Regions from separate parts of the Streptomyces sp. AgN23 genome, predicted to be linked through region 1. Evidence: riboswitches for the same ligand, from Rfam matches in the RefSeq annotation. Region 1 holds a riboswitch; the other holds the start of a gene.

Region 1 (5,231 bases):
GAGCTGTTCTTCGCCTCCTCCAACGACCTGGTCACCCAGTTCGACTACGCCACCGATCCCGACCGGGTCGTCATCGACCTGTCCGCCACCCACATCTGGGACGCCTCCTCCGTCGCCGCGCTCGATGCGATCGAGACCAAGTACGCCCAGCGCGGCAAGACCGTCGAGATCACCGGACTGAACGACCCCAGTGCCCATCTCCACGGCAAGCTCAGCGGTGAACTCGCGGGCAGCCACTGACCCGACCCGGGGCCGGGGCGTCTTCGTGGACGCCCCGGCCCCGGCCGGTCGTCCGGGTCAGGACGCGGGCAGCTCACCGCGGACCGTACGGGCCGCGGTGACCAGGTTCCGCAGTGAGGAGCGGGTCTCGGGCCAGCCGCGGGTCTTCAGGCCGCAGTCGGGGTTGACCCACAGCCGCTCGGCGGGAATGGCTTTCAGGCCGGTGCGGAGCAGTTCGGCCGCCTCCGGCGCGCTGGGCACGCGCGGGGAGTGGATGTCGTACACCCCGGGCCCGGCCTCGCGCGGATAGCCACGGGCGGCCAGTTCGCGGGCCACCTGCATATGGGAACGGGCGGCTTCCAGGCTGATGACATCGGCGTCGAGGTCGTCGATCGCCTGGACGATGTCGCCGAACTCGGCGTAGCACATATGGGTGTGGATCTGGGTGCCGGGACGTACGCCGCCGGTGGTGAGGCGGAAGGCCTCGGTCGCCCAGGACAGATAGGCGGGCCGGTCCTCGGCGCGCAGCGGAAGGGTCTCGCGCAGGGCGGGCTCGTCCACCTGGATGACCGAGGTCCCGGCCGCCTCCAGGTCGCCCACCTCGTCGCGCAGGGCGAGGGCGACCTGGCGGGCGGTGTCGCCGAGGGGTTGGTCGTCGCGGACGAAGGACCAGGCGAGCATGGTGACCGGCCCGGTGAGCATGCCCTTGACCGGGCGGTCGGTGAGGGACTGGGCATAGGCGGTCCAGCGCACCGTCATCGGCTCGGGGCGGGAGATGTCACCGGCCAGGATCGGCGGGCGGACGTAGCGGGTGCCGTAGGACTGCACCCAGCCGTGCCGGGTGGCGAGATAGCCGGTGAGCTGCTCGGCGAAGTACTGGACCATGTCGTTGCGCTCGGCCTCGCCGTGCACCAGCACATCCAGGCCGGTCTGCTCCTGGAAGGAGATCACCTCCTGGATCTCGGCCTTGATGCGCTCCTCGTACCCGGCCGTGTCGATCCGGCCGCCGCGCAGGTCGGCGCGGGCGGTGCGCAGTTCGCCGGTCTGCGGGAAGGAGCCGATGGTGGTGGTCGGCAGCAGCGGCAGGCGGAGGTGGGCGCGCTGGGCCGCGGCGCGTTCGGCATACGGCTGGGCGCGGCGGGTGTCGGCCTCGGTGACCGCGCCGGTGCGGGCGCGGACGGCCGGGTCGCGGGTGATGGGGGAGTTGGCGCGGGAGGCGCGAGCGGCCCGGTTCGCGGCCAGTTCGGCGGTGATGGTGTCGGTGCCGTGGGTCAGGCCCTTGGCGAGGGTGACGATCTCCGTGGTCTTCTGCCGGGCGAAGGCCAGCCAGCGCAGGATCTGCGGTGCGATGTCCCGCTCGGCCGCCGCGTCGAGGGGGACGTGCAGCAGCGAGCAGGAGGCGGCCACATCGACCCGGTCGGCCAGCCCCAGCAGGGTGCCGAGCCTGGCCAGGGACTTCTCCAGGTCGTTGACCCAGATGTTGCGGCCGTTGACGACACCGGCGATCAGCCGCTTGCGGGGCAGCCCGCCGACGGCGGCCAGCGCGTCCAGATTCGCGGCGGCGGCCTCCGTGAAGTCCAGCGCCAGCCCCTCGACCGGGGCCTTGGCCAGTACGGGCAGGGCCTCGCCGAGGCGGTCGAAGTACGAGGCGACCAGCAGCTTCGGACGGTCGGCGAGGGCTCCGAGATCGCGGTAGGCGCGTCCGGCGGCGTTCAGCTCGGCCGGCGTGCGGTCCTGGACCAGGGCGGGTTCATCGAGTTGCACCCACTCGGCACCGGCCGCCCGCAGATCGGCCAGGACCTCGGCGTACACCGGAAGCAGGCGGTCCAGGAGGGTGAGCGGCTCGAAGTCCGCGGGCGCGCCGGGGGCGGGCTTGGCGAGGAGGAGGTAGCTGACGGGACCGACCAGGACCGGCCGCGCCGCCAGACCGAGGCCGAGGGCTTCCGTCAGCTCCGCGACCTGCTTGGCGGAGTCGGCCGTGAACACCGTGTCCGGGCCCAGCTCCGGAACCAGGTAGTGGTAGTTGGTGTCGAACCACTTGGTCATCTCCAGCGGCGCCACGTCCTGTGTGCCCCGCGCCATCGCGAAGTAGCCGTCGAGCGGATCGGTGGCGACGGCGTCCCGGTGGCGGTCGGGGATCGCGCCGACCATGACGGTGGTGTCCAGCACATGGTCGTAGTACGAGAAGTCCCCCGTGGGAACTTCGTCGATGCCCGCCCCGGCCAGCTGCCGCCAGGTGGTGCGGCGCAGTTCGGCGGCGGTGGCCCGGAGCGCGTCGGCGGGGACGCGGCCCTTCCAGTAGCCCTCGATCGCCTTCTTCAGTTCCCGGTTCGGGCCCTGGCGGGGGTAGCCGTACACGGTGGCCCGTGCTGCCGCGGCTGCGGACTTGGTGGTCACGGAGATCTCCTTCGCGAGATGAATCCCTGAGATCCCGGCGACGGGAGGAGAGCGCGAAGGGTGACAGACCGGACGCCACGACCTCGCGCGGCACGCGCGCGGTCGTCCGACCGGAATGTACGCCGACCCGCCCTCGAGGTCACCGGGTGTCCGCGCACGAGTCGTCCGTACGCGGGCAGATGGCAGGTCTTCGGACTCACGGGCGCGTCCTCTTGGGGAGGACACCTAGTGGCCGTCGCTTCCCAGGTCCCTCTACCGGACCCAGTGCGTATGACGGCGGTCGTTCCCGCTCACCGCTGCGGGGCAGTCCCGGATTCCCACCGGGTTCCCTCTTGCGACGCGTCCCGCCTGGCGGACGGGGCGAACCAGCTGCACCAGCCAGCCTACGGGGCCGTCCGGCGGTGTGCAGGGGGCAGTCCGGTATTCGGGAGGGTGAAGTGGAACACGCGATGGCCGAGGCTACGGCCGGTGCCGCCCGGGCCGTGCACCGGCCGCACCCCGTCCATCAGTGAGATCAGCGGGTCAGCACGCGCCGGAGTCCGACCCGCCCGCCAGATTGACCGGCACGGTGACGAACGAGAACTGGTTGCTGGCGCAGACGCCGGGGAAGGTCGTGTTGCTGGAGTTGTTGACGGTCAGATCGGGTGCGTCGTCCGCGAGGGCGCCGCCCGCGCCGACGGCGAGGGACGCGGCGGTGAGGGCGAGCGTGGACAGGGCGGTCCGGATACGCATGGGAACTCCTTGCTGGGGATCTGCCGCCGGATATGACCGGCTTCGCATGCATGGTGCCCCTTTGGTGAGGCGTTCGCGCCGCACCGTCCCCCCAATGGCGGAAGCCCACCCCCGCCGCCGTCCGGGCGGCCCAAGGCGCGCGTCCGGTCATCCGCCTCCGGTCATCCGCCGCCGCGCCGTCCGTCGTCCGCCGGTGCGGAGGGCGGGCGAGGGCCTCGCCCGGGTCGAGGCGGGGCCTGCACATGGCCTATCGACAATAGAAAATCCGGGCGCAGGTCAGCTTCGACTGTGCCACCAGCGGCATCCAGCAGCACCGCTTCACCGGACCGTTCCTGCACGACGTCCTGGTCTCCGCCGGTCCCGCCTTCGACCCCGCCCGGCGCAAGGACCGCCTGCGCTTCCTGATCGCCGTACGCGGCGCGGACGGCCACCGGGCGCTGCTGTCCTGGGCCGAGATCGACCCGGACTTCGGCCGTGCCCAAGTCCTGCTCGCGGTCACCATCGACGGCACCCCGCTCGACCGGGCGGGCCCGCAGCTCGTCCTGCCCCAGGACCGCTGCGGCGCCCGGTACATCAGCGGCATCGAGGCGATCCGGGTGGACGGCGGATACACCGTCTGGGCCTGACGGCGCTGTGCGGAGCCCGGCGGGCCGGGGCGTCTTCGCGGTGGTGTCAGACCAGCGGACGGTATGCGGTGAGGGCGACGGACAGTGTCACGTCACAGGGCTCGGGCAGCAGCGCGACGCGCTCCTTCAGCCGCTCGCCCTGCTGGTGCCAGGCGTTGGGCCCCATCCCCACCAACTGCGGCACGGCCTGATGGTCCAGCGTCATGGTGCTCCGCGAACGCTCCCGGGCCACCTCGGTGAAATGCGCCGAGAAGCGGTCCGCCAGTCGCTCGTCCTTCTGCTCGTCCACCCGCAGCAGCCCCAGGGCCTCCACCAGCTCGCGCAGATGGTCCGGCCGGGGCGTCACCACCAGCAGCACACCCTCAGGGCGCAGCATCCGTCGCAGCTCGGCCGGATTGCGCGGTGCGAAGACGTTGAGGACCACCGACGCGGCCCCGTCGGCGAACGGCAGCTCGGCCCAGGCGTCGGCCACCACCGCGCTGATACGGGGATGCGCCCGCGCGGCCCGGCGGGCGGCGAACTTGGAGATGTCGAGCAGGACGCCCTCGGAGTCCGGGAACTCCGACATCACCCGGGCAAGGTGGTAGCCCGTGCCACCGCCGATGTCCACGACGCAGTCGGGGTCCCCGCCCGCCGGCGCCGGTGCCGTCTCGCGCGCCAGCGCGGCCAGTGCCCCGGCGATCGGCGCGAAGTGACCGGCGGCCAGGAAGTCCGCTCGGGCCGCCACCATCTCGGCGGTGTCCGCACTGAACTTGGCGGCCCCGCGCAGCAGATTCACATATCCCTGCTTCGCCACGTCGAAGCTGTGCCCCCGGGAACACCGCAGGGCGCCCTCGGCCATCGTCAAACCGCCGGAACAGTAGGGGCAGCGAAGGTATCGAACCGCCTCTTTCCGCATGGTGTCCCCCGTGCCGCTGTTGTCCTGACAGGAGCTCAGCCTATGCACATCTCGGCGGGGCGGTGCGGCCGGGTCAGTCGGCCGGTGACGCCGACAGGTGCCGGTCGGCGGCCCAGGAGGCGAGGACGCGCAGTCCGTCGTGTGTGGATGTACCGACTTCGGCGGTCCAGATGACCAAGCTGCTGGTCGGGATCGGTGCCGGCGGTCAGCGTGTCCCGGTCCAGGGAGAGCTCACCGGCGAGCGGATGGTGCGGGACCTTGGTGTCCACGCTCAGCGTGGCGACCTGATGGGAAGCCCACCAGGCTAGCGCGGTTCGCCGGGACCCCGGCCGGGGCCCCGGCACACCACGCCTCAGCGT
Region 2 (5,231 bases), 7.7 Mb from region 1:
GCGGCGAGGTCGGCGCGGGTGTGTGCCCGGATGTAGTTGTCCTCGTCGCTCTCCTCCAGGGACGCGGCGAGCCGTACGGCGTCGTCCAGCAGCCCGACGACATGGGGGAAGGCGTCCCGGAAGAAGCCGCTGATGCGCAGGGTGACATCGACGCGCGGGCGGCCCAGCTGGTCGAGCGGCACGGGTTCCAGGCCCGTCACCCGGCGCGAGGCGTCGTCCCACACCGGCCGGACGCCCAGCAGCGCCAGCGCCTCGGCCACATCGTCGCCGGAGGTGCGCATCGCACTCGTGCCCCACAGAGAGAGGCCGACGGACTTCGGCCACTGGCCGTCGTTGTCGGCGCGGTAGCGCTCCAGGAGCGAATCGGCGAGGGCCTGGCCGGTCTCCCAGGCCAGCCTGCTGGGCACGGCCTTGGGGTCGACGGAGTAGAAGTTGCGGCCGGTCGGCAGGACGTTGACCAGTCCGCGCAGCGGCGAGCCGGACGGCCCCGCGGGGACGAATCCGCCGGCGAGGGCGTGGACGGCGTGGTCGATCTCGTCCGTCGTGGCCGCCAGTCGGGGGACGACCTCGCGGGCGGCGAAGGCGAGAATCGCGGAGACGGCGGGGCGCTGCTCCTCGGGCAGGGTGACGACGGCCTTCTCGACGGCCTCCGGGGCCCATTCGGCGTCCTCCATCGCCTGGACCAGCCCGCGGGCCCGCTCCTCGGCCTCGTCGGCGCCGGTGCGGGTGGCGGCCGACTCGTCCAGGCCGAGCGCCTCGCGCAGGCCGGGGAGCGCGGACGTACCGCCCCAGATCTGGCGGGCGCGGAGGATGGCCAGCACCAGGTTGACGCGCGCGGGCCCGGCCGGGGCGGTGCCCAGGACATGCAGTCCGTCGCGGATCTGGGCGTCCTTGACCTCGCACAGCCAGCCGTCGACATGCAGCAGGAAGTCGTCGAAGCCGTCGTCGTCCGGCCGGTCCTCCAGGCCCAGGTCGTGGTCGAGCCGGGCGGCCTGGATGAGGGTCCAGATCTGGGCGCGGATGGCGGGGAGCTTGGCCGGGTCCATCGCGGAGATGGCGGCGTACTCGTCGAGCAGCTGCTCCAGCCGCGCGATGTCGCCGTAGGAGTCGGCGCGGGCCATCGGAGGGACGAGGTGGTCGACAAGGGTGGCGTGGACGCGGCGCTTGGCCTGGGTGCCCTCGCCCGGATCGTTGACCAGGAAGGGGTAGATGAGCGGCAGATCGCCGAGCGCGGCATCGGGGCCGCAGGCGGCGGACAGCCCGGCGTTCTTGCCCGGCAGCCACTCCAGGTTGCCGTGTTTGCCCAGGTGGACCATGGCGTCGGCGCCGAATCCGCCGTCGGCACGAGGGGTGGCCATCCAGCGGTAGGCGGCCAGGTAGTGGTGCGAGGGCGGCAGATCGGGGTCGTGGTAGATGGCGATGGGGTTCTCGCCGAAGCCGCGCGGGGGCTGGATGACCACCAGGAGATTGCCGCGGCGCAGCGCGGCCAGCACGATCTCGCCTTCCGGGTCGCGGCTGGTGTCGACGAACAGCTGGCCGGGCGGCGGGCCCCAGTGTTCCTCGACCGCGTCCCGGAGCACCTGCGGGAGCGCGGCGTACCAGCGACGGTAGTCGGCGGCCGGGACGCGGACGGGGTTGCGGGCGAGCTGCTCCTCGGTGAGCCACTCCTGGTCGTGGCCGCCCGCCTCGATGAGGGCGCGGATCAGGTCGTCGCCGTCGCCGGAGACCAGGCCCGGGAGCGCGTCCGGCCCGTCCTCGGGGCCCAGGTCGTAGCCATCGGCGCGCAGCCGGCGCAGCAGGGCGACGGCGCTCGCGGGGGTGTCGAGGCCGACGGCGTTGCCGATCCGGGAGTGCTTGGTGGGGTAGGCGGAGAGGACGAGCGCCAGGCGCTTGTCGGCGGCGGGGATATGGCGGAGCCGGGCGTGTCGTACCGCGATTCCGGCGACACGCGCGGCGCGCTCGGCGTCAGCGGCATAGACCGGCAGGCCGTCCTCGTCGACCTCCTTGAAGGAGAACGGCACGGTGATGAGCCGCCCGTCGAACTCGGGGACGGCGACCTGGGTCGCGGCGTCCAGCGGGGAGAGCCCCTCGTCGTTCTCCTCCCACGCGGCGCGCGACGAGGTCAGGCACAGCGCCTGCAGCACGGGCACGTCGAGCGCGGCGAGCGCGCCCGCGTCCCACGCCTCGTCGTCGCCGCCCGCGGACGCCTCGGCGGGGCGGGTGCCGCCGGCCGCGAGGACGGTGGTGACGATGGCGTCGGCCGCGCCGAGTGCCTCGATCAACTCGGGCTCGGGGGCCCGCAGCGAGGCCACGAACAGCGGTAGCGGGCGGCCACCGGCGTCCTCCACGGCCCGGCACAGGGCCTCCACGAAGGCGGTGTTGCCGCTCATGTGGTGGGCGCGGTAGTAGAGCACCGCGATGGTCGGGCCGGTGACGCCGCCGGGGGCGGCCTCGCGGCCGGTGCGCTCCAGCGGACCCCAGGTGGGCGCGGGCGCGGGCGGTTCGAAGCCATGGCCGGTGAGCAGCACGGTGTCGGAGAGGAACCGGGCGAGCTGGTCGAGGTTGGCGGGCCCGCCGTGGGCGAGGTAGGCGTGGGCCTCGGCGGCGATGCCGACCGGGACCGTGGACGCCTCCATGAGCTGGGCGTCGGGCGCCTGTTCACCGGTGAGGACGACCACGGGGAGGTCGCCCGCGAGCAGCGTGTCGAGCCCCTCCTGCCAGGCGCGGATGCCGCCGAGGAGCCGTACGACGACGAGTTCGACACCGTCGAGGAGGCCGGGGAGGTCGTCGAGAGCGAGACGGGCCGGGTTGGCGAGGCGGTACGGCACCGGGCCCGTGGCGGCACGGGCGCTCAGCAGGTCGGTGTCGGACGTCGACAGCAGCAGAATCATGCGACGGCATGCCTTCCTCGGGGTCCGCGCCCCGGGCGGGTTGAAGACGGCGGCAGTTCCTGGCTCGCGCCGCCGCTGCCGTTCGGCAGCCGCCGCGCTCACAGTGGCGGGACCGCGCCGGATTTCCACCGGCTTCCTACCGTGAGTGCCGTCTTGTGCGTATCGCGGGCCGGGACCGACCCACCGTTGAGCATAGTAAGCGTTGCTGACCTGCCACGGGACGGTGAGTTCCGGCCTGGCCGGGGCGGCGGGCCGGACCGGATCGTCGGTATGCTCGCCGCCATGCCCCTCCCCCCGACAACCACCCCATCCGGGGATGAAACCCCCGTGCGCGGGCGCGATGACGCCTGTCCGGGCGCGCTGCGGCTGCACCCGGCGGACGACGGTTCGCTCGCCCGGATACGGGTGCCGGGCGGACTGCTGACGGCCCGTCAGGCACAGGCGCTGGGGCGGGTGGCCGAGGAGTTGGGCGACGGGCGGCTGGACATCACCTCACGGGGCAATCTGCAGGTGCGCGGCCTGGACGCGGGGTGCGGCGCGGAACTGGCGGCCCGGCTACGGGCGGCCGGACTGCTGCCCTCCGACCGCCATGACCGGGTGCGCAACATCGTGGCGTCGCCGCTGTCCGGCCTGGACGGCGAGGGGCATGCGGACGTGGTGGCGTGGGTGCGGGAGTTGGACGCCGCACTGTGCGGCGGCGCACCGACGAGGGGCGGGGAATTGTCGGGCTTGTCGGGCAGGTTCCTCTTCGCGCTGGACGATGGGCGTGGCGATGTGGCCACCTTGGGCGCGGATGTGACATTGATCGCAACGCCGGACGGTGGAGCGGTGCTACGGGTCGGCGGTCCGCTGCCGGGCCCCGGTGTGCCGTCGCCGTCGACGGCGGGGGCACACCCGGACGCGGCAGCGCGGCGGGGGTCTCCTACGGCCGGGTCGGCGGCAGGGGGCGGTCTCCGGGTGCGGCGCGAGGACGCGCCGCGTGCGGCGGCGCTGGCCGCGGTGGAGTTCCTGGCCAAGGCCCATGAGAGCGGCACCCGGGCGTGGCGGGTACGCGAACTCCCCGCACGACACGCCGTGACGACCGAGGGATTGGCCGCGCGACTCGCCGACGCGGGCGTCGAGGCCGTACCCGTGGAGCATGAACCAGCGCCCCGCGCCCGCGCCACGCCACCCGCTTTCGGGCCGGTCCCCGGCCCGAACGGGCGTCACGCGCTGTCCGTCGCCCTCCCCCTGGGCCGGGTGAGCGCCGCACAGTGGCGGCTGCTCGCCGGGCTCGCCTCCCGGAGCGGGGCCGCTGAGCTGCGTATGACACCCTGGCGCGGCGTGGTGCTCCCCGGGTTCTCCCCGGACGACACGCGCGGTGCCTTGGCCGAACTGTCCGACGCGGGACTGGTGACCACGCCGGACTCTCCGTGGCTCGGGGTCGGCGCGTGCACGGGACGGCCGGGCTGCGCCAAGTCCCTGGCGGATGTGCGGGCCGACACGGCATGCATGGTCGCGAACACGGCGCGGGGGGCCATGGACCCGGCGCGCGGGACCTCGGGCACGGCCCGGGGAGCCGCGAACCCGGCGGGAGCGGACGCGGGCGGGGCGAAGCCGTGGCCGGTGAGCGGCACGGCGTACGGCGGCGGCCCGGCCGGGCCCGATCCGCTGCCGGTGTACGTCTCCGGCTGTGAACGGCGCTGCGGTCACCCCGGGGGCCGCTGGGTGGACGCGCTCGCGACCGGCGACACGGACTACCGCGTCACCGTACGGGGCGTGAGGGGAGACACGCCGGAGGCGGACAGCGCGGACAGCGCGGATGTGACAGCAGAACAGTTGGCCGGCGCCGTCGCGGCGGCCCGTGGAACGACATGATCGAGGACACCGTGTTCGACTACGAGAAGGACGGGGCGGCCATCTACCGCGCGTCCTTTGCCACCATCCGTGCCGAGGCCGACCTCGCCGGGCTCCCCGCCGACGTCAGCCAGGTGGCGGTGCGGATGATCCACGCCTGCGGCATGGTCGACCTGGTCAAGGACCTCGCGTACACGCCCGAGGTGGTCTCCCGCGCCCGTGCCGCGCTGCGGTCCGGCGCGCCGGTGCTCTGTGACGCCCGCATGGTCGCCAGCGGGGTCACCCGCAAGCGGCTGCCCGCCGACAACGAGATCATCTGCACCCTCGCGGACCCCGCCGTACCGGAGTTGGCGCGGCGCATGGGCACCACGCGCAGCGCCGCCGCGCTGGAGCTGTGGCGGGACCGGCTCGAAGGGGCGGTGGTGGCGGTGGGCAACGCCCCCACGGCGCTCTTCCGGCTGCTGGAGATGCTCGAAGAAGGAGGGGCGGAAGGGGCGGGCGCGC

What was found. A riboswitch is a leader RNA that binds a small molecule or an ion and turns the genes downstream of it on or off. The one in region 1 is predicted to bind cobalamin.
Region 2: another riboswitch for cobalamin. It lies ahead of cobN (cobaltochelatase subunit CobN); the one in region 1 lies ahead of metE (5-methyltetrahydropteroyltriglutamate--homocysteine S-methyltransferase).

What each region holds. Positions count from the first base shown of each region.
Region 1 is NZ_CP007153.1:1,591,277-1,596,507, reverse strand. Features, by position in the region: gene AS97_RS06945 (SulP family inorganic anion transporter) at 1-240, shown strand, start outside; gene metE (5-methyltetrahydropteroyltriglutamate--homocysteine S-methyltransferase) at 298-2,616, opposite strand; cobalamin riboswitch at 2,780-3,001, opposite strand; gene AS97_RS06935 (hypothetical protein) at 3,139-3,348, opposite strand; gene AS97_RS46950 (hypothetical protein) at 3,612-3,974, shown strand; gene AS97_RS06930 (putative RNA methyltransferase) at 4,021-4,872, opposite strand; partial or broken gene AS97_RS06925 (transcriptional regulator) at 4,946-5,174, opposite strand; gene AS97_RS06920 (glycoside hydrolase family 99 protein) at 5,225-5,231, opposite strand, start outside.
Region 2 is NZ_CP007153.1:9,255,709-9,260,939, reverse strand. Features, by position in the region: gene cobN (cobaltochelatase subunit CobN) at 1-2,891, opposite strand, end outside; cobalamin riboswitch at 2,925-3,086, opposite strand; gene AS97_RS40245 (nitrite reductase) at 3,162-4,748, shown strand; gene AS97_RS40240 (precorrin-8X methylmutase) at 4,745-5,231, shown strand, end outside.